Regions from separate parts of the Bacillus sp. 9.4 genome, predicted to be linked through region 1. Evidence: riboswitches for the same ligand, from Rfam matches in the RefSeq annotation. Region 1 holds a riboswitch; each other region holds the start of a gene.
What was found. A riboswitch is a leader RNA that binds a small molecule or an ion and turns the genes downstream of it on or off. The one in region 1 is predicted to bind S-adenosylmethionine.
Positions count from the first base shown of each region.

Region 1 (5,179 bases):
GAAAAGAAACAATGAAGCGTGCCGTTGAAGAACTTCAAAACGAATACGGGCAAGACCGGATTCTGCTGGATATGAACGACCAATACTACAACATGAGAGAGAAAATTGAACCTGTCATCGAAATCGTCAACATTGCCAAGCAAGCGATGGAAAACCTCGGCATCGAACCGAAGATTTCCCCCATCCGCGGCGGCACCGACGGATCGCAGCTGTCCTACATGGGGCTTCCGACGCCAAACATCTTTACAGGCGGGGAAAACTTCCACGGCAAATTTGAATACATCTCAGTTGATAATATGGTCAAAGCCGTAAATGTCATCGTTGAGATTGCAAAGCAGTTTGAAGCGCAAGCCTAATGCCAAAAGCCAGTCCAAAAAAAGGACTGGCTTTTTTGTGTGAAAATGAAACATTTTAAACGCGTCCTCCGTAAAACAAGTATCAACAAATGAGGAGGAAAAACAATGACAAAACATGCAATCGCTGCAAAGAGTCTCTTGAAAAAATGGATCATTTCCAGGCCGCTTAACATGCAAAAGAAATCCAGCCCATTTCAAAAAATCAGAAAAATGTTCAAACGCTTCTTCAAATAAAACATTCAAATCCCCAAGATACAATCTGTATTCACCCGTACCGCCCAAATGCTCCGAAATTTGGGTTTTTTGTGTTCAATTCCGCAAAATAGGGTATAAACCAAACAAGCAAGAAAACAGCACCCAAAAACAGGCAATTTGAATTACGAAAACTTAGGTTAAAAGTTATATAAAGGAATTTATTTTATCGTCGATAGTAACTATAGAACCAATCATCAACAAGAGCAAACAGCGTGATTCAAGACTATTTTCAGGTCATCAGGTTATACTGTTTTAGAGGGACAGTTTCTTGTTATTTATTGATTTAGAATTTTTTGAATACTTTTTGGCATTTTATCCGTACAATAGAGAGTACCAAAACTTTTTTTGGGAGGTATGTAATATGATCCTATTTATTATCATCGCATTATGTGGCTATCTTCTTTTTTCTTTCAGCAAGGACAATCGCCGCAAACCGCAAAAGACAAGCCCTCTGCCAGCAGCCGCACCTCATCACAACAACCTAATCGACCTTGACGCCATCCGCCAAAAACGCCGGATGCATCTTTCCTAATTCTATATTTCAAACGAAAAGGCTGCTGAATCACGCAGCCTTTTAAAATTGTTTTGATTTAGAGCCTGAAACCTTTTCGCCACCTATCCGTAATTTCATACAAGGCAAACCCAAAGGAGACTTCAGCAATGATCGAGTTATTTATGAAACAAAAAATGTTCTCATTTAAAGATGCATTTCACATTTATGACCGGGATGAACAAGAAACATTCAAGGTGGAGGGGCGTTTTTTCTCGTTAGGAGACTCATTACAAATGACAGACTCATCTGGGAAAACGCTCGTTTCCATAGAACAAAAACTAATGTCTTTATTGCCGCGCTATGAGATTTCAATTGGCGGGAAAACAGTTTGTGAGGTAACGAAGAAAGTAACGTTTTTCAAACCGAAATTTGTGATTTCCGGGCTTAACTGGGAAATCGATGGTGATTTATGGAGGGATGAATTCCAGCTGACGGACGGGGAAAATGTCCGGATGTCAGTGAGCAAAAAGTGGCTAAGCTGGGGTGATTCCTATCACTTGGAGATTGCAAACGAGGAAGATGTTCTGATTTGCACTGCCATCGCTATCGTGCTTGATATGGTTTTATATAACGATGAAAATGAAAGTATTCTCTAAAAAACATTGACAATTGATCCAAAAGTAATAATATTAAGATAATTGAAATCTGAATATGAAGTTTTACCTTATCAAGAGAGGTGGAGGGACTGGCCCTATGATACCCGGCAACCGCTGTTTCAAACAGAATGGTGCTAAATCCTTAAGAACATTGCGTTCTTGCAGATGAGGCGGAGATTTGATCGTTCAAGCTCTTCCTTACACAAAGGAAGAGCTTTTTACATGCTCAATATTTCAGAAAAGAGGCGAATAACATGGCTCAACAAACGAATGTTGCAGGACAAAAAACAGAAAAACAACGCAAAGCACCTTTCCGCGCCGATCATGTCGGCAGTTTGCTTCGTTCCGTTCCGGTAAAGCAAGCCCGGCAAAAAAAAGCGGCTGGTGAGATGACAGCAGAACAGCTTCGTGATATCGAAAATCAAGAGATCATCCGCATCGTGGAAAAACAAAAAGAAATCGGTCTCGATGTGGTAACAGACGGGGAATTCCGGCGTTCTTGGTGGCATTATGACTTCCTGGAAGGGCTTGACGGTGTGGAACCGTTCATCCCGGCTGAGGGGATTCAGTTCCATAACACAAAAACGAAAGCGCGCAGCATCAAAGTGACGGGAAAACTCGATTTTACGAGCCACCCAGCGCTTGCTGATTATCAATTTTTACATGAGATTGCCGGTAACGCGACGCCAAAATTGACCATTCCCAGCCCAAATATGCTGTTTTTTGGCGAAAAGGCGGATAAAGGGATTTATGACGATCAAGAGGAATACTTTCATGATCTGGCCCAAGCGTACAAAAAAGCAATCAAAGCCTTCTATGATGCTGGCTGCCGTTATCTCCAGCTTGATGATACGTCATGGTCTCTCTTCTTTGAGGAAAAAGGCAGAGAGGTTGTCCGGGCGCTCGGCGGTGATCCAGAAACATTGCCAGCCATATTTGCCAAAACAATTAACGATGCCGTCGCAGACCGGCCTGACGATTTAACGATCACAATGCACATTTGCCGCGGCAACTTCCGCTCAACCTGGGCGGCATCAGGAGGGTACGACGCTGTAGCGGAAACGATTTTGGACGGCTTAAACCTTGACGGCCTGTTCTTGGAATACGATGATGACCGCTCCGGTAACTTTGATCCGCTCCGTTTTGTGAAGCGCAAGGATCTGCAAATTGTGCTCGGCTTGATCACATCGAAATACGGCGAGCTTGAAAATCCTGAGGATGTGAAACGCCGTATTAATGAAGCCGCGCATTTTGTCAGCTTGGACCAGCTATGCCTGAGCCCGCAGTGCGGTTTCGCCTCTACAGAAGAAGGCAACCTTCTGACAGAGGAGCAGCAATGGGCAAAGCTTCGCCATGTCATCGACATTGCCAACGATGTGTGGAGATAATCTATCATTGACAGAAATAGAAAATGTGTGAATAATAGATACTATCAGAAAATTTCATAAAAAGGTTTTCCTTATCAAGAGAGGTGGAGGGACTGGCCCTGCGATACCCGGCAACCGCTGTTTAACAGAATGGTGCTAAATCCTTTAGAGCAATGATTGCTCTTGAAGATAAGGTTGAGATTGTCACGCAAGCTCTTCCTTATCCAAAGGAAGAGCTTTTTTATATTTGAATGGAAAGAAGGAATGGACAACATGTCACAACAAACAACACCCGCAGAACAAAAATCACTTCAAAGAAAAAAACCGCCGTTTCGCGCGGATCAAGTCGGAAGCCTGCTGAGATCTGAGCCCGTTAAAAAAGCGCGGCTGCAAAAAGCGGCCGGCGAAATTACGGCTGAGCAGCTTCGCCAAATTGAAAACGATGAAATCATCCGCATTGTGGAAAAACAGAAGGAAACCGGCCTGAACGTCGTGACAGACGGTGAATTCCGCAGAGCGTGGTGGCACTTTGATTTCCTGGAAAACTTAGATGGCGTTGAGCCGTTTACTCCTGAGCACGGAATCCAATTCCATAACGTACAGACAAAAGCACGCGGCATTAAAGTCACAGGTGATATCGACTTTTCAACTCACCCAATGCTTGAAGATTATTCATTTCTCCATAGCATTGCCGGTGACGCGACGCCAAAGATGACGATTCCAAGCCCGAATATGCTGTTTTTCCGCGGAAAACTGGAAAAGGATGCGTATAAAAAAGATTATCACCTTTTCCAGCATGATGTATCCAAAGCATATAAAAAAGCGATTCAAGCGTTTTATGACAGAGGCTGCCGCTACCTCCAGCTCGATGATACAGCGTGGGCCGTTTTCTTATCAGAAAAAGGCTTAAAACAAATCGAAGCGTTCGGAACAACGCCTGATGAGCTTCGCCAGCTGTTTGCGAAATCTATTAACGACGCGATTGCAGACCGCCCGGATGACTTGACGGTAACCATGCATATTTGTCGCGGCAACTTCCAGTCCACTTGGACAGCGGAAGGCGGCTATGACGCAGCAGCCGAAACCATTTTTGACGGCTTGAATCTTGACGGACTTTTCTTAGAGTATGATGATTCACGCTCAGGCGGATTTGAGCCGCTCCGTTACGTAAAACGGTCTGATCTTCAGCTTGTTCTTGGCTTAGTGACATCTAAATTCGGTGAGCTTGAAAATCCGGATGACGTGAAACGCCGTATCGAAGAAGCATCCCGTTATGTAAGCTTAGACCAGCTTTGCCTCAGCCCTCAATGCGGATTCGCTTCAACTGAGGAAGGCAATAAGCTGACTGAAGAACAGCAATGGGCGAAGCTCCGCCATGTGGTTGAGATCGCTAATGATGTTTGGAAATAAGCAAAGAAAAAACACACTTGATTCCCTAGCGGAGCAAGTGTGTTTTTTATGTCATTGTGCGGTGTAGCCCCCATCAAGGACGACAGCCTGCCCAGTGACGCCCTTCGCCTTCTCGCTTGCCAAAAACACGGCATAATCCGCAATTTCCTTGACGGAAAGCAGTCGCTTTTGCGGCACAAGCGGAAAAATGACTTGTTCAAGTACAGAGTCGTAAGGGACATTTCTAGTTTTCGATAGATCGCTAAGCTGATTGCGTACAAGCTGGGTATCGACATAACCCGGACAGAGCGCATTGACTGTTATGCCGTGGGGCGCGCCTTCCAGCGCCCCTACTTTTGTGAGTCCAATGACGCCGTGCTTGGCGCTATTGTAAGCGGATTTCCCTGCAAAGCCGACTAAACCATTAACAGACGCGATATTAATGATTCTGCCAAACTGCTGTTTTTTCATGATCGGAAAAACATGCTTCATTGCAATAAAGGGGGCCGTCAGCATGACCTTGATCAGCTGTTCAAAGGTGTCTGTCGGAAACTCTTCAATCGGAGCGACGTGCTGAATACCGGCATTGTTCACCAGAATATCCAAGCGGCCGAATTGTTTTTGGATGACGTTCACCGTATAAGCAACTTGCGCTTCCTTTGT
Region 1 covers NZ_JBVFMU010000004.1:135,481-140,659, forward strand. The annotation lists gene pepT (peptidase T) at 1-356, shown strand, start outside; gene ACZ07B_RS16460 (hypothetical protein) at 462-590, shown strand; gene ACZ07B_RS16465 (hypothetical protein) at 880-1,143, shown strand; gene ACZ07B_RS16470 (LURP-one-related/scramblase family protein) at 1,272-1,760, shown strand; SAM riboswitch class I at 1,826-1,932, shown strand; gene ACZ07B_RS16475 (5-methyltetrahydropteroyltriglutamate--homocysteine S-methyltransferase) at 2,015-3,148, shown strand; SAM riboswitch class I at 3,217-3,323, shown strand; gene ACZ07B_RS16480 (5-methyltetrahydropteroyltriglutamate--homocysteine S-methyltransferase) at 3,401-4,537, shown strand; gene ACZ07B_RS16485 (3-hydroxybutyrate dehydrogenase) at 4,589-5,179, opposite strand, start outside.

Region 2 (5,179 bases), on a different contig from region 1:
CCGCTTCTTCTTTATAGTGACGGTAAGTCGCAAGAAGAACCTCTGTGTCCGAATCCGTGTTGAATGTGTACCCCTTTGCTTCAAGTTCTTCTCTCAGTTCAATATAGTTATAGATTTCTCCGTTAAAGATAATCCAATATGTTTCATCTTCATATGATAAAGGCTGTCCGCCATTTTCTACATCAATAATGCTGAGCCGTCTGAATCCGAAGCCGACGTGCTCATCATGGAAATATCCATCACTGTCAGGACCGCGGTGAACGATCATTTGGTTCATTTGTTTGATTAGTTCTTCTTGATCAGCGGTTTGAGCTAACGGATGCTTGTTAAAAACCCCGACAAATCCACACATAGTATTGCCTCCATAATTAAAATTGTCATCATTGAACCCCTATTTATAGACGCTGTGAATAGTATTTGGTTTCACAGTTATGTAAAAAAATAAACATGAATACAACGATAAAAAAGGGAAAGCCGCTTAACCAGTAAGCGGCTATAAAATTATTCTCCTAACGCTTCTTTACGCAGCTGCTCCGCTTTGTCTGTGCGCTCCCATGGAAGGTCAACATCGTGACGTCCAAAGTGGCCGTACGCAGCAGTTTGTTTGTAGATCGGACGGCGCAAATCAAGCATTTTGATAATGCCGGCAGGTCGTAAATCAAAGTTATTGCGAACAACTTCAATCAGTTTTTCCTCAGAAGCTTTTCCGGAACCGAATGTGTTGATTGAGATTGACACAGGCTGTGCAACACCGATCGCGTAAGCAAGCTGTACTTCGCAAGAATCAGCAAGCTCAGCCGCAACGATGTTTTTCGCAACGTATCTTGCCGCATAAGCTGCAGAACGGTCTACCTTCGTCGCGTCCTTACCTGAGAACGCGCCTCCGCCGTGGCGTGCATAGCCGCCGTACGTATCAACGATGATTTTGCGTCCTGTAAGTCCCGCATCCCCTTGAGGGCCTCCGATTACGAAACGTCCTGTAGGGTTGATGAAATATTTTGTTTCTTCATCAATCAGTTCTTCAGGAACAACCGGATTGATTACATGTTCTTTAATGTTGCGCTGAATTTGCTCAAGTGTAATTTCAGGATGATGCTGAGTTGAAATCACAATCGCGTCAATGCGGACTGGTTTGTTATTTTCATCGTACTCAACCGTTACCTGTGTTTTGCCGTCAGGGCGAAGGTACGGAAGAATATCTTCTTTACGGACTTCACTTAGGCGGCGGGCTAATTTATGGGCAAGTGAAATTGGAAGAGGCATAAGCTCTTTCGTTTCGTTGCACGCATAACCGAACATTAATCCTTGGTCACCCGCACCAATCGCTTCAATTTCTTCGTCGCTCATTGTGCCTTCACGGGCTTCAAGCGCTTGGTCTACGCCCATCGCGATATCAGCAGACTGCTCATCAATTGATGTTAAAACCGCACAAGTTTCCGCATCAAATCCGTATTTCGCACGTGTGTATCCGATTTCTTTAATGGTTTGGCGAACCGTTTTCGGAATGTCAACATACGTAGAAGTTGTGATCTCTCCGCTTACAAGAACCAAACCTGTTGTCACAGATGTTTCACAAGCAACACGCGCGTTAGGGTCTTTCTTTAAAATTTCATCTAAAATGCTGTCAGAAATCTGGTCACAGATTTTATCCGGATGCCCCTCCGTAACAGATTCTGATGTAAATAAACGACGATTTTTACTCATGATTTGCTTCCTCCTGCACAAGGCCTCCCGAAAGACCTTGTATATATGATACGGAACTCGCTCCCTCTTATACAATGTACAGTTATATTAGAGAATGTTAATTGGCATATTTATGAAATAAAAAAACCTTTTCCATCGAGGAAAGGGTTTGGTCTTTGTGCCTTTCACTCTTATCGCTCAAGGAATCATACAACCTTGCAACAGGTTAGCACCTTGGTTGTCTCACTCAGTTGAACATAATAAATAACAGAGAAACCGGTTGCTGGGCTTCATAGGGCCTGTCCCTCCGCCAGCTCGGGATAAGAGTATCCGCTCAATGAAATATCTTATCGTAAAAGGGTTTGCAATGTCAATATGATTCAGAAGAAATAGGCACCTATATTGAGGGAAAACAATGGAAATGCACACACAAAAAATAATAAATAGTATAGACTATTTGAAAATATATGTTATACTAATTCACAATTAGCAAAACACAAAAAACGATAAAGGAAGGTTTCATATGAACTCAGTTGATTTGACCGCTGATTTACAAGCCTTATTAACATGTCCAAATGTGCGTCATAATTTATCAGCAGCACAGCTAACAGAAAAAGTCCTCTCCCGAAACGAAGGCATTTTAACATCCACAGGTGCTGTTCGCGCGACAACAGGCGCTTACACAGGACGCTCACCTAAAGATAAATTCATCGTGGAGGAAGAAAGCACGAAAAATAAGATCGATTGGGGCCCGGTGAATCAGCCGATTTCAGAAGAAGCGTTTGAGCGGCTGTATACGAAAGTTGTCAGCTATTTAAAGGAGCGAGATGAACTGTTTGTTTTCGAAGGATTTGCCGGAGCAGACGAGAAATACAGGCTGCCGATCACTGTCGTAAATGAGTTCGCATGGCACAATTTATTTGCGCGGCAGCTGTTTATCCGTCCGGAAGGAAATGATAAGAAAACAGTTGAGCAGCCGTTCACCATTCTTTCTGCTCCGCATTTCAAAGCGGATCCAAAAACAGACGGCACTCATTCCGAAACGTTTATTATTGTCTCTTTTGAAAAGCGGACGATCTTAATCGGCGGAACTGAGTATGCCGGTGAAATGAAGAAGTCCATTTTCTCCATTATGAATTTCCTGCTGCCTGAAAGAGATATTTTATCTATGCACTGCTCCGCCAATGTCGGTGAAAAAGGCGATGTCGCCCTTTTCTTCGGACTGTCAGGAACAGGCAAGACCACCCTGTCGGCAGATGCTGACCGCAAGCTGATCGGTGACGATGAACATGGCTGGTCTGATACAGGTGTCTTTAATATTGAAGGCGGGTGCTACGCTAAGTGCATTCATTTAAGCGAGGAAAAGGAGCCGCAAATCTTTAACGCGATCCGCTTCGGGTCTGTTCTGGAAAATGTCGTTGTTGATGAAGATACACGCGAAGCCAATTATGATGATTCCTTCTATACTGAAAACACGCGGGCAGCTTACCCGATTCATATGATTGACAACATCGTCACTCCAAGCATGGCCGGCCATCCGTCAGCAATTGTATTTTTGACGGCTGATGCCTTCGGAGTCCTGCCGCCGATCAGCAAACTGACGAAGGAGCAGGCGATGTACCATTTCTTGAGCGGTTACACGAGTAAGCTCGCCGGAACCGAACGTGGTGTAACGTCTCCTGAAACGACGTTCTCTACATGCTTCGGCTCACCGTTCCTGCCGCTTCCTGCTCACGTCTATGCTGAAATGCTCGGCAAAAAGATCGATGAACACGGCGCTGACGTTTTCTTAGTCAATACCGGCTGGACCGGGGGCGGCTACGGCACAGGCGAACGAATGAAGCTTTCTTACACTAGAGCAATGGTCAAAGCAGCGATTGAAGGTAAATTAGAGGATGCTGAAATGATAACTGACGATATTTTCGGCCTGCACATTCCGACACATGTTCCTGGCGTTCCTGATCATATCCTTCAGCCTGAAAACACATGGACCAACAAGGAAGAATACAAAGAAAAAGCAGTCTACCTTGCAAATGAATTCAAAGAGAACTTTAAAAAGTTCGCACATACCGATGCCATCGCCCAGGCAGGCGGCCCTCTCGTATAAAAAACAAAAGCCAAGAGCAATTATGCTCTTGGCTTGTTTTAATTGACGGAATGCAAAGAAGTCAGCTTGTATGTAATGATGGTCCGGCCTTCTTCCCATTGAAGCTTCTGCACTTCAGCTGTGCCTGACTTTTCGCCGAACTTTGTTTTGCGTACATCCATTGGAATCTCCATCGGATATACACGGTATCCGTCCTTCTCTAACGTGAATATATTTTCATCTATGCGAACTTCTTTTCCTTTTGTCACAATCAGTGTATTAAATTCAACAGGCATTCCCACAGTGAAATCCCCTTTCGTTCTCTTTTTTCTTTATCATAACATATTTCACTGTCAGCGGTTTTTCATCCATTGTGTGAGCTGCCGTACGATACGCCGGTTTTCTTTTGGCGGGAAATAATGTGTGAATGTACTGTAGTACCATGTCTCCACCGGCTTATGCAGTTGTTTTAGCTTCTCTTCAAATAAATAGGAATGCTGAATCGAAACATTTTGGTCTTTTTCTCCATGGATTAACAGCACGGGAGCCTGAATTTTGTTTACTTGGTCAAACGGTGTTCTCCATTGATATTCCTCAGGCACCTTTTTCGGTGTTCCGCCGATGACTCTTTTCATCATTCGCCGCAAATCCTGCCGCTCCTCGTATGTAAGAATCATATCACTGACGCCTCCCCAGGAAACAAATGAAGCTGCCTGCCTGCCCATTTCGATCGCAGTAAGCATTCCCATAATTCCGCCGCGGGAAAAGCCGAAGATGTGGACTCTATCCTTCTTGACATTTGGGTGCTGCTGAAGCAGGCGAAAAGCAGAAAATGCATCCTCCCTGTCTTCTCCGGCAAAATCCTCATTGCCTTCTCCTCCTTGATTTCCTCTGTAAAAAGGAGCAAATACCACAAACCCTTGGGATGCAAACTGGATAATCCGGCCTGGCCGAACCATGCCCACGCTTTTAATCCCGCCGCGCAAATATAAAAATCCGTCATATTGTCCCGGTTCCGCCGGCTCAGCCAGAAGCCCCTTAACCCGTAATCCATTTGACAGGTAGCAGATCGTATACAAACGCACATGCTGGCTCGGCGACGGAAATCTACTTTTCTCTACAATCAAAACAGCCGCCTCCTTTTTTTCTATATGCTTTCCTTACTCCAAAATTACATCCGGAGAACCTGGTTAGGCATTCACACATTTTTATACCCATCATACGATATGTAAAGCAAAAAAGGATATTAACTTGATGCGAAATAAGGAGGTTGTCTATGTGAACAGATGGTTAAGGCTGGGCTTCGCCTGTGTCGGCAGTATCTTTCTCATGATCGCCCTGGCGGCTTGCAAGCAGGAAGAAACGCTCACCAAAGTCAAAGTAGCTGAAGTGACCCATTCAATTTTTTAC
Region 2 covers NZ_JBVFMU010000001.1:1,132,686-1,137,864, forward strand. The annotation lists gene asnB (asparagine synthase (glutamine-hydrolyzing)) at 1-352, opposite strand, end outside; gene metK (methionine adenosyltransferase) at 502-1,704, opposite strand; SAM riboswitch class I at 1,872-2,010, opposite strand; gene pckA (phosphoenolpyruvate carboxykinase (ATP)) at 2,207-3,790, shown strand; gene ACZ07B_RS06560 (DUF2584 domain-containing protein) at 3,829-4,071, opposite strand; gene ACZ07B_RS06565 (alpha/beta hydrolase family protein) at 4,123-4,896, opposite strand; gene ACZ07B_RS06570 (ABC transporter substrate-binding protein) at 5,048-5,179, shown strand, end outside.
Region 2: it holds a riboswitch for S-adenosylmethionine, as region 1 does, so the genes downstream of both, metK (methionine adenosyltransferase) here and ACZ07B_RS16475 (5-methyltetrahydropteroyltriglutamate--homocysteine S-methyltransferase) in region 1, are expected to answer to the same signal.

Region 3 (5,179 bases), on a different contig from region 1:
CGTGATGAAGCAGCCGTTACATCTCATTAATCCGACTGTGAAAGCGGCGGCGGTTTTTTGTTGTGTCGTCATGCTGTCGTTTATTTACAACCCTTACACTCCGGCATGTTTTTATATCATCATCGTTGCGGGCGTTTTACTGGCGGCCGGAATCCCATTGAAAAAATGGTTGTTGTTTACGATTCCGTTTTTGATTTTAGCATTCGGATGCGTGTGGACAGCCGCAGTTTTTGGAAAAGTGCCGACAACACCGGATAATTTTTTGTTTCAAGCAGGCCCTATCTCAATTAACAGCGATAATGTGTCTGTCGGCATCTCTCTCGGGTTTCGTATTTTATGCTTTTCCGCCTTATCGATGATGTTTGTTTTTACAACCGATCCGATTTTATTTATGCTGAGCCTTGTCCAGCAGTGCAGGCTCTCACCAAAGCTCGCGTACGGTGTCATTGCAGGCTTTCGCTTTCTTCCGCTGTTAAAGGATGAGGTCCAGCTGATTCAGCAGGCTCATAAAATCAGAGGAGGAGCGGCGGAGAGCGGCATCATTAATAAAATCGGTGCGTTAAAACGATATACCATACCGCTATTGGCAAGCGCCATCAGAAAAGCGGAACGGACAGCGCTTGCGATGGAATCGAAAGGATTTACAGGAAGCAGAAACCGGACATACTACAGGACATTGAGCGTGAACCGGCGCGACTGGGTGTTCTTTTGCCTCGTCCTCATATTATTCGCGGGATCCTTTCTCGTATCTTTATGTTTCGCATCATAAAAAATCCGCTATCACAGATAGCGGATTTTTTTATTGATGATAGTTTAATGCTTGGGCAAGGTTGGTTTTAATGGTAATATTCGAAAAGTCAATCCCCAGCTGTACAGCAGTTTGCGCAATTTCAGGCCTGATTCCTGACAGAGTTGACCGGACACCGATCAGATTAAGCGCCTCAATCAATTTAAAGATCTGGTGCGCCACCATCGTATCCACCACAACAACACCTGACAGATCGATTAACAGATGCTCCACACGTCTTTTCGCACAAGCTTGAAGCGTGTTTTCCAGAATAAACTTCGCCCGTTCGGTATCAATGTCACCGACAAGCGGCAGCAGAGCTGTTGATTTGCTCAGGGTAATGACAGGTGAGCTTAATTCCAATATCATTTCTCTTTGGGCGTTTAATTGCTGCTTGGCATTCATTTCAGCGTGATCAACGAATGTATAAATGGTGAAATCAAATACTTTTACAATCAAATCTGCCCATTTTTGCTTCTCTCCCGGTTCAAACGCTGATTCATTTTCTTCTGCGAACTTCTCAAAATACTTCGTATATAATCTCCTGTTTCTCATAAACTCCCGAATGACATACTGAACCGGTGTGTCGAGATGTTTTTGATCGTTGGTCAGCTCAATGACCCACTCTTGAAACTCTTCGAGAAATTGTTTTTCCGGTAAAACATACATGTAATTCAGATGCCGGTAAAACTCTCTGTCCTGCTCTTTCAATTCTTCCGTTACTGTTGCATTATGTAGGGCGTAAAGCGAATTCGGATCACTTTCCTCCATCGTTTCAATCCATTCCTCGGCCATTTGTTCCACATGCTCTGAAAAAAATGCATATAATTTTTCATTCAGTTTCATGACACTGCTCCTTTCCCCAACACTATTATAACTTGACTTACAGTTGAATCCCAGTCATACATGTTGAAGCCATCCAATATTTTGAAGATTACTAATTCTTTGGTGTGTATCCTATTTTTTCAAAATGCTTCAAATGGCTCTGTCCGAGCGCTTGCTTTTTTCATATAATATGAGGCAACACCCTTGAATCCACTTGCAAGCATAAAAAAGGAGGGCTTTTTTATGAATGGTGAAATCCGCTTGATCCCGTATGTGACGAATGAGCAGATCATGGATGTAAACGAGCTTCCTGAGGGCATTAAAGTGATTAAGGCGCCAGAAATGTGGGCAAAAGGGGTAAAAGGCAAAAATATTAAAGTTGCTGTATTAGACACTGGCTGCGACACAAGCCACCCTGATTTAAAAAATCAAATCATCGGCGGAAAGAACTTTACGGATGACGACGGCGGCAAGGAAGATGCGATTTCCGACTACAACGGACACGGCACACACGTCGCCGGAACAATTGCAGCTAATGATTCAAACGGAGGCATTGCCGGAGTCGCGCCTGAGGCAAGCCTATTGATTGTGAAGGTTCTTGGCGGCGAGAACGGCAGCGGACAATACGAATGGATAATTAACGGCATCAACTACGCGGTGGAACAGAAAGTCGACATCATCTCAATGTCCCTTGGAGGGCCAAGCGATGTGCCAGAGCTGGAAGAAGCAGTGAAAAACGCAGTTAAAAACGGAGTGCTTGTCGTTTGTGCAGCGGGAAATGAGGGTGACGGCGACGAACGCACAGAAGAGCTTTCCTACCCCGCAGCTTATAACGAGGTCATTGCAGTTGGATCTGTTTCAGTAGCGCGAGAATTATCAGAATTTTCTAACGCAAATAAAGAGATTGACCTTGTGGCACCAGGAGAAAATATCTTATCCACCCTTCCCAACAAGAAGTACGGTAAGCTGACCGGCACTTCAATGGCTGCCCCTCATGTCAGCGGTGCGCTTGCTTTAATCAAAAGCTATGAAGAAGAATCATTTCAAAGAAAGCTTTCTGAATCTGAGGTTTTCGCACAGCTAATCCGCAGGACACTTCCTCTTGATATTGCAAAAACGCTGGCAGGCAATGGATTCCTGTATTTAACAGCTCCTGATGAACTCGCAGAAAAAGCAGAGCAATCACATTTGTTGACCCTATAAGATTATTTTTCTTATATAATATACACCACATCATATAAATAAAAATTTCAAATTCTATGTTGACAATGAATTTGAATTACTGTTAAGATTACCAACAAATGATTCAACTTTTCAAAAAATTAATAACATTTTCTCTTATCGAGAGTTGGGCGAGGGATTGGCCTTTTGACCCCAACAGCAACCGACCGTAATACCATTGTGAAATGGGGCGCACTGCTTTTCGCGCCGAGACTGATGTCTCATAAGGCACGGTGCTAATTCCATCAGATTGAATCTGAGAGATGAGAGAGGCAGTGTTTTACGCAGAAAAGCCTCTTTCTCTCATGGGAAAGAGGCTTTTTGTTGTGAGAAAACCTCTTAGGAGCCTGTATCCGCGGGTTAACGAGAGTGTTTTACATATAAAGGAGGAGAAACAATGACAACCATCAAAACATCGAATTTAGGATTTCCGAGAATCGGACTGAACCGGGAATGGAAAAAAGCACTTGAAGCGTATTGGAAAGGCAGTACTGATAAAGATACGTTTTTGAAGCAAATCGACGAACTATTTTTATCCGCAGTAAAAACACAAATTGACCAGCAGATTGATGTTGTGCCTGTTTCTGATTTCACACAGTATGACCATGTACTCGACACAGCAGTCAGCTTCAACTGGATCCCGAAACGTTTCAGACATTTGACTGATGCTACCGATACATACTTCGCTATCGCCCGCGGAATCAAAGACGCCGTATCTAGTGAAATGACAAAATGGTTTAATACAAATTACCATTACATCGTTCCGGAATATGACGAGAGCATTGAGTTCCGTCTGACAAGAAACAAACAACTCGAAGATTATCGCCGGATCAAACAGGAATACGGTGTGGAAACAAAGCCTGTGATTGTCGGCCCTTATACGTTCGTTACGCTTGCTAAAGGCTATGAACCGTCTGAAGCAAAAGCGATCCAAAAACGCCTTGTGCCATTATATGTACAGCTTTTGAAAGAGCTTGAAGAAGAAGGCGTAAAATGGGTTCAAATCGATGAGCCGGCGCTCGTTACCGCCTCTAGTGAAGATGTCCGCGGTGCAAAAGAATTATTTGAAAGCATTACAAGTGAGCTTTCATCCTTGAATGTGCTTTTGCAGACGTATTTTGATTCTGTTGATGCTTATGAAGAGCTGATCTCTTACCCGGTTCAGGGAATTGGCCTTGATTTCGTTCACGACAAAGGCAGAAACCTGGAACAGCTTAAAACACATGGCTTTCCGACAGACAAAGTGCTGGCAGCCGGCGTTATCGACGGACGCAACATTTGGAAAGCGGACCTTGAAGAGCGTCTCGATGCCGTTCTTGATATTCTCAGCATTGCAAAAGTTGATGAACTGTGGATTCAGCCTTCCAGCAGCCTGCTGCATGTTCCAGTAGCGAAACACCCTGATGAGCATTTGGAAAAAGACCTATTGAACGGATTATCCTACGCAAAAGAAAAGCTGGCCGAGCTGACAGCTTTGAAAGAAGGCTTAGTATCAGGAAAAGCGGCGATCAGCGAAGAGATCCAGCAGGCTAAGGCTGATATCCAGGCGCTTAAGCAGTTTGCAACAGGCGCCAATTCTGAACAAAAGAAAGAGCTTGAGCAATTAACTGATAAAGATTTCAAGCGCCCGATTCCGTTTGAAGAACGTTTAGCCCTGCAAAATGAATCTCTCGGCCTTCCGCTTTTGCCGACGACAACGATCGGCAGCTTCCCGCAGTCTGCTGAAGTGCGGAGCGCACGCCAAAAATGGCGGAAAGCTGAGTGGTCCGATGAACAGTATCAAAACTTTATCAATGCGGAAACAAAAAGATGGATTGATATTCAGGAAGAATTGGAGCTTGATGTCCTTGTTCACGGCGAATTTGAACGGACAGACATGGTCGAATACTTCGGTGAAAAGCTGGCCGGTTTCGCCTTCACTAAATATGCCTGGGTTCAATCATACGGCTCACGCTGTGTCCGCCCGCCAGTCATTTACGGAGATGTTGAATTTATTGAACCGATGACAGTGAAAGACACAGTCTACGCACAGTCATTGACTTCCAAGCATGTGAAAGGAATGCTGACGGGCCCGGTTACAATCTTAAACTGGTCTTTCCCTCGAAACGACATCTCGAGGAAAGAAATCGCCTTCCAAATCGGGCTTGCCCTTCGCAAAGAAGTTAAAGCGCTTGAAGACGCAGGCATTCAAATCATTCAAGTTGATGAACCAGCGCTGCGCGAAGGCCTTCCATTGAAAACACGCGATTGGGATGAGTATTTGACTTGGGCGGCAGAAGCATTCAGATTAACCACTTCTTCCGTGAAAAACGAGACACAGATTCATACACATATGTGCTACAGCAA
Region 3 covers NZ_JBVFMU010000002.1:590,804-595,982, forward strand. The annotation lists gene ACZ07B_RS09535 (ABC transporter ATP-binding protein) at 1-30, shown strand, start outside; gene thiX (HMP/thiamine ABC transporter permease ThiX) at 5-769, shown strand; gene rsbRB (RsbT co-antagonist RsbRB) at 800-1,633, opposite strand; gene isp (serine protease Isp) at 1,856-2,815, shown strand; SAM riboswitch class I at 2,948-3,103, shown strand; gene metE (5-methyltetrahydropteroyltriglutamate--homocysteine S-methyltransferase) at 3,231-5,179, shown strand, end outside.
Region 3: it holds a riboswitch for S-adenosylmethionine, as region 1 does, so the genes downstream of both, metE (5-methyltetrahydropteroyltriglutamate--homocysteine S-methyltransferase) here and ACZ07B_RS16475 (5-methyltetrahydropteroyltriglutamate--homocysteine S-methyltransferase) in region 1, are expected to answer to the same signal.

Region 4 (5,179 bases), on a different contig from region 1:
TTTCCAGCAAAAGATCTGAGAACTGCTCAGAAGTATAGCCTTCAGGCACAGGCAGCCATGCAAAAAAAGAACCTGCGGGAGCTGTTACATCCCAGCCGATTTCCCGGCATGCCGTGATCCAAGCGTTTCTCCTGCTCTCATATCTGGCATTTTGCTCTGCCACACACGTCTGATCGGCTAACAGTGCCTCTGCTGCAGCCTCCTGAGTTGCTCCGAAAAGACTGACAAACATATGGTCTTGATAAAGATTGATCGCTTCAATGACCGAAGCGTTTCCGACGGCAAAGCCAACCCGCCATCCTGCCATATTATACGTTTTTGACAGCGTGTAAATTTCAATTCCGATATCCTTCGCACCTTCAGTCTGCAAAAAGCTGAAAGGCTTGCAGCCGTCAAATCCTACAGCGCCGTAAGCAAAATCGTGAACGACGCAGATTCCGTTTTCAGCCGCAAAACGCACGGTATCTTCAAAGAACTCGGAAGTAGCAACAGCTCCAGTCGGATTATTCGGATAATTCAAATACATCAATTTCGCCTGTTCCCTTACTTCAGCGGTTATGCTGCTGTAATCAGGGAGAAACGCCCTGTCCTTTACGAGCGGCATCATTTCCATCTTTGCTTTTGCAAGTGTGACACCCGACCAGTAATCAGGATAACCCGGATCGGGAACTAAAATCGTATCACCAGGATTCAACAAGCATTGCGGGAGCTCGACTAGACCCGCTTTTCCGCCGAATAATACAGCGACTTCGGTTTCCGGATCCAGATCAATGCCGTATTCTCTTTTGTAAAATGCAGCAGCCGCTGACTTCAGACGGTATGAGCCGCGAAAAGACGAATATTTATGATTCTCAGGATCAGCAACAGCTCGTTTCATCTCCTCAACAATATGTTCAGGAGTCGGCTGATCTGGATTTCCCTGTCCCAGATTGATAACGTCATGTCCTTCTGCGAGCTTTCGGTTCACTTTCTGCACCAGAGAAGCGAAGAATTGTTTAGGCAATTCCTTCAATACATGAGACTGTTCAAATTTCATCTATTCTCACCTTCTAAAAAAATCTTGAAATGATAGTCCATCATCATATATGGTTAAATGAAAAAAGTAAAGAAAAATTTGGGGTGTTAAAAAGATGAAATGGACGATATCTTGTCTTCAATTTGATATTTCATACGGAAAACCTTCGGAAAATATAAAAAAAGCTGAATTTTTCATCGAAAAAGAAAGCAAACATGCTGATGTTCTTGTTCTGCCTGAATTATGGACGACCGGATATGATCTGGCCAATCTTGATGAACTCGCTGATGAAGACGGCCGCTCCGCTCAGAGCTGGCTGAAGAAAACGGCAAAAAAACATGGTGTTCATATTGTCGCCGGATCGGTCGCTGTCAGAAAGAATTCTGATGTTTATAATACAATGTACATCGCGGATAAGGAAGGGCAAATCATTAAAGAGTACAGAAAAGCCCATCTTTTTCAGCTGATGGATGAGCATCTGTATTTATCAGCCGGTTCCGAAGACGGATACTTTGAGCTTGACGGCGTCAAAAGCTCAGGATTGATCTGTTACGATATCCGTTTTCCGGAATGGATCAGAAAACATACGACAAAAGGCGCCAACGTGCTGTTTATTTCTGCGGAATGGCCTCTTCCCCGCCTTGATCATTGGAAAAGCCTGCTTATTGCGCGGGCCATTGAAAACCAATGCTTTGTCGCAGCCTGCAATTGTACCGGTTCAAATCCGGATAATGAATTTGCAGGACATAGCCTGATTATTGATCCATGGGGGCGTGTACTTGCTGAAGGCGGCCGGGAAGAAGGCATAGTCCGAGCGGAAATCGACCTTCAAGAAAGCGCAGAAGTTCGGGAGAGCATTCCTGTTTTCGATGATATCAGAAAAGATTTATATTAAAAAATATATTGACAACTAACTAAATTACCTGTTAGCATGTTCATCAACTGATAAATTAGAATTGTCAAACAAGTGAATATATTCTCTTATCGAGAGTTGGGCGAGGGATTTGGCCTTTTGACCCCAACAGCAACCGACCGTAATTCCATTGTGAAATGGGGCGCATCTTTTTCGCGCCGAGACGCTGGTCTCTTAAGGCACGGTGCTAATTCCATTCAGATCTGATCTGAGAGATAAGAGAGGCGGACATAGATGTTAAGCCTCCTTCTCTCTGAGAAGGAGGCTTTTTTACGGCCACATATTAAGTGATTACATAATTGGAGGTTATGATGATGGGAGTCACAAAAACACCTTTATACGAAACGTTAAATGAAAGCTCCGCTGTGGCGTTGGCGGTGAAGCTTGGCCTATTTCCAAGCAAAAGCACGCTGACATGCCAGGAGATCGGAGACGGCAACTTAAATTACGTTTTTCATATTTATGATCAAGAACATGACAGAGCATTGATCATTAAACAGGCGGTTCCGTATGCAAAAGTGGTGGGAGAAAGCTGGCCGCTGACAATCGACCGTGCAAGAATCGAAAGCAGCGCTCTCATCCGTCAGGGCGAGCATGTGCCTCACCTGGTTCCAAGAGTGTTTTATTCTGATACGGAAATGGCGGTTACCGTCATGGAGGATCTCTCTCACCTCAAGATCGCAAGAAAAGGACTCATTGAGGGTGAAAACTATCCTCATCTGTCGCAGCACATCGGTGAATTTTTAGGAAAAACACTTTTCTACTCATCAGATTACGCGCTTGAACCTAAGGTGAAAAAACAGCTTGTTAAACAGTTTACAAATCCAGAGCTATGCGACATTACGGAAAGACTTGTTTTTACAGATCCTTTCTTCGACCATGACACAAATGATTTTGAAGAAGAGCTTCGTCCTTTTGTCGAAAAGCTTTGGAATAATGACAGCGTTAAAATCGAAGCCGCTAAGCTGAAAAAGTCATTTTTAACGTCTGCAGAAACGTTGATTCATGGTGATTTGCATACAGGAAGCATTTTCGCAAGTGAGCACGAAACAAAGGTGATTGATCCTGAGTTTGCTTTTTACGGACCGATCGGCTTTGATGTAGGGCAATTTATCGCCAACTTATTTTTGAACGCACTCAGCCGTGACGGGGCTGACAGAGAGCCGTTATATGAACATGTCAACCAGGTCTGGGAAACGTTTGAAGAGACGTTTAGTGAAGCCTGGCGGAAGGACAGTCTGGATGTTTACGCCAACATCGACGGTTACCTCACTGATACGCTCAGCCATATTTTTGAAGAAGCAATCGGATTTGCGGGCTGTGAGCTGATACGACGCACGATCGGCCTTGCCCATGTAGCTGACCTGGATACGATCGTGCCGTTTGATAAACGAATCGGCAGAAAACGCTTGGCGCTCGAAACCGGCACAGCCTTTATCGAAAAACGTTCGGAATTCAAAACGATAACAGATGTTATTGAATTATTTAAGTTACTTGTAAAGGAATGATCTATTCATGACCCATTCATTTGCTGTTCCACGTTCTGTTGAATGGAAAGAAACAGCTATTACCATTTTAAATCAGCAAAAGCTTCCTGATGAGACGGAATATTTAGAGCTGACGACGAAAGAGGATGTATTTGATGCGATTGTCACGCTAAAAGTAAGGGGCGCTCCGGCGATCGGCATTACGGCTGCCTTCGGACTAGCGCTTGCTGCCAAAAACATTGAAACAGATAATGTCACGGAATTCCGCCGCAGACTGGAAGACATCAAACAATATTTAAACAGCTCACGGCCTACCGCCATTAATTTGTCATGGGCGCTTGAGAGACTGAGTCATTCGGTCGAAAACGCGATTTCCGTAAATGAAGCAAAAACAAACCTTGTCCATGAAGCAATTCAGATTCAGGTCGAGGATGAGGAAACGTGCCGGTTGATCGGCCAAAACGCCCTGCAGCTTTTCAAAAAAGGCGACAGGATCATGACAATCTGCAATGCCGGCTCAATCGCGACAAGCCGCTATGGAACGGCGCTAGCTCCGTTTTACTTGGCCAAACAAAAAGATTTGGGATTACACATTTATGCCTGTGAAACAAGGCCTGTCCTGCAAGGTTCACGCCTTACTGCTTGGGAGCTGATGCAGGGGGGCATTGATGTCACTCTGATCACAGACAGCATGGCTGCCCATACGATGAAGGAAAAACAAATTTCCGCTGTTATCGTCGGAGCCGACCGAATTGCAAAGAACGGTGATACGGCAAATAAAATCGGCACATACGGTCTTGCTATTTTAGCAAACGCCTTTGATATTCCGTTTTTTGTCGCCGCACCTTTATCTACATTTGATACAAAGGTCAAATGCGGCGCTGATATCCCGATAGAGGAACGCGATCCCGAGGAAGTCAGGCAGATTTCCGGAGTTCGGACCGCTCCATCCAATGTGCCTGTCTTTAATCCCGCTTTCGACATTACACCTCATGATCTCATTTCAGGAATCATCACAGAAAAAGGGATTATGACCGGAAACTATGAAGAAGAGATTGAACAGCTGTTTAGAGGAGAAAGGGTGCATTAAAAAACCGCTGGACTTTGCTCATTTGGAGCCGAGTCAGCGGTTTTTTTGTTTCTTTTTGTTAACATTGATGATTTCATCTTTTTGAGCGCTTGATAAGATATGCAGTTTCACAAACAGTTCGGCAAAAACGGCAAGTTTCTCAGAGCGGCTCGGCTTCAATTGCTTTGTCCTCCTTTTTCATCAGACCAACTTTTTTAACTTAATAAAATGATATGTCGGCCGTGAAAAAAGGGAACGTGCCATATGTTTTATTTTTCTTTATAGGAGATTCGCTCGATGTTTAGCAAAAATGCTTTGATCTCCGTTTTGCTTCCAGCGTATCCTGTTAACGCACTGTTTTTGCCGATCACTCTGTGGCACGGGACAAAAATCGGCAGGTCGTTACGTTTATTAGCCTGCCCGACAGCGCGCACCGCTTTCGGACTGCCGACCGCAGCGGCAATATCCGCATAGCTTCGGGATTCACCATATGGAATCCTCTCCAGCGCCTGCCACACTTTTTGCTGAAAAGGAGTGCCCTTTTGGCTGAGCGGCAGGGTGAATGTCTTCCTTTCGCCTGCGAAATATTCTTGAAGCTGTTGTTTCGCTTCTGCAAGATTAGGTGTTTCCATGTGCTCAGTATTCTGAACCGTTTCTTTCCAATCCACCCAATCTTCCTGACTGAGAAATAGACG
Region 4 covers NZ_JBVFMU010000002.1:552,971-558,149, forward strand. The annotation lists gene mtnE (methionine-glutamine aminotransferase) at 1-1,036, opposite strand, end outside; gene ACZ07B_RS09345 (carbon-nitrogen family hydrolase) at 1,131-1,910, shown strand; SAM riboswitch class I at 1,994-2,150, shown strand; gene mtnK (S-methyl-5-thioribose kinase) at 2,243-3,436, shown strand; gene mtnA (S-methyl-5-thioribose-1-phosphate isomerase) at 3,444-4,505, shown strand; gene ACZ07B_RS09360 (hypothetical protein) at 4,539-4,664, opposite strand; gene ogt (methylated-DNA--protein-cysteine methyltransferase) at 4,754-5,179, opposite strand, start outside.
Region 4: it holds a riboswitch for S-adenosylmethionine, as region 1 does, so the genes downstream of both, mtnK (S-methyl-5-thioribose kinase) here and ACZ07B_RS16475 (5-methyltetrahydropteroyltriglutamate--homocysteine S-methyltransferase) in region 1, are expected to answer to the same signal.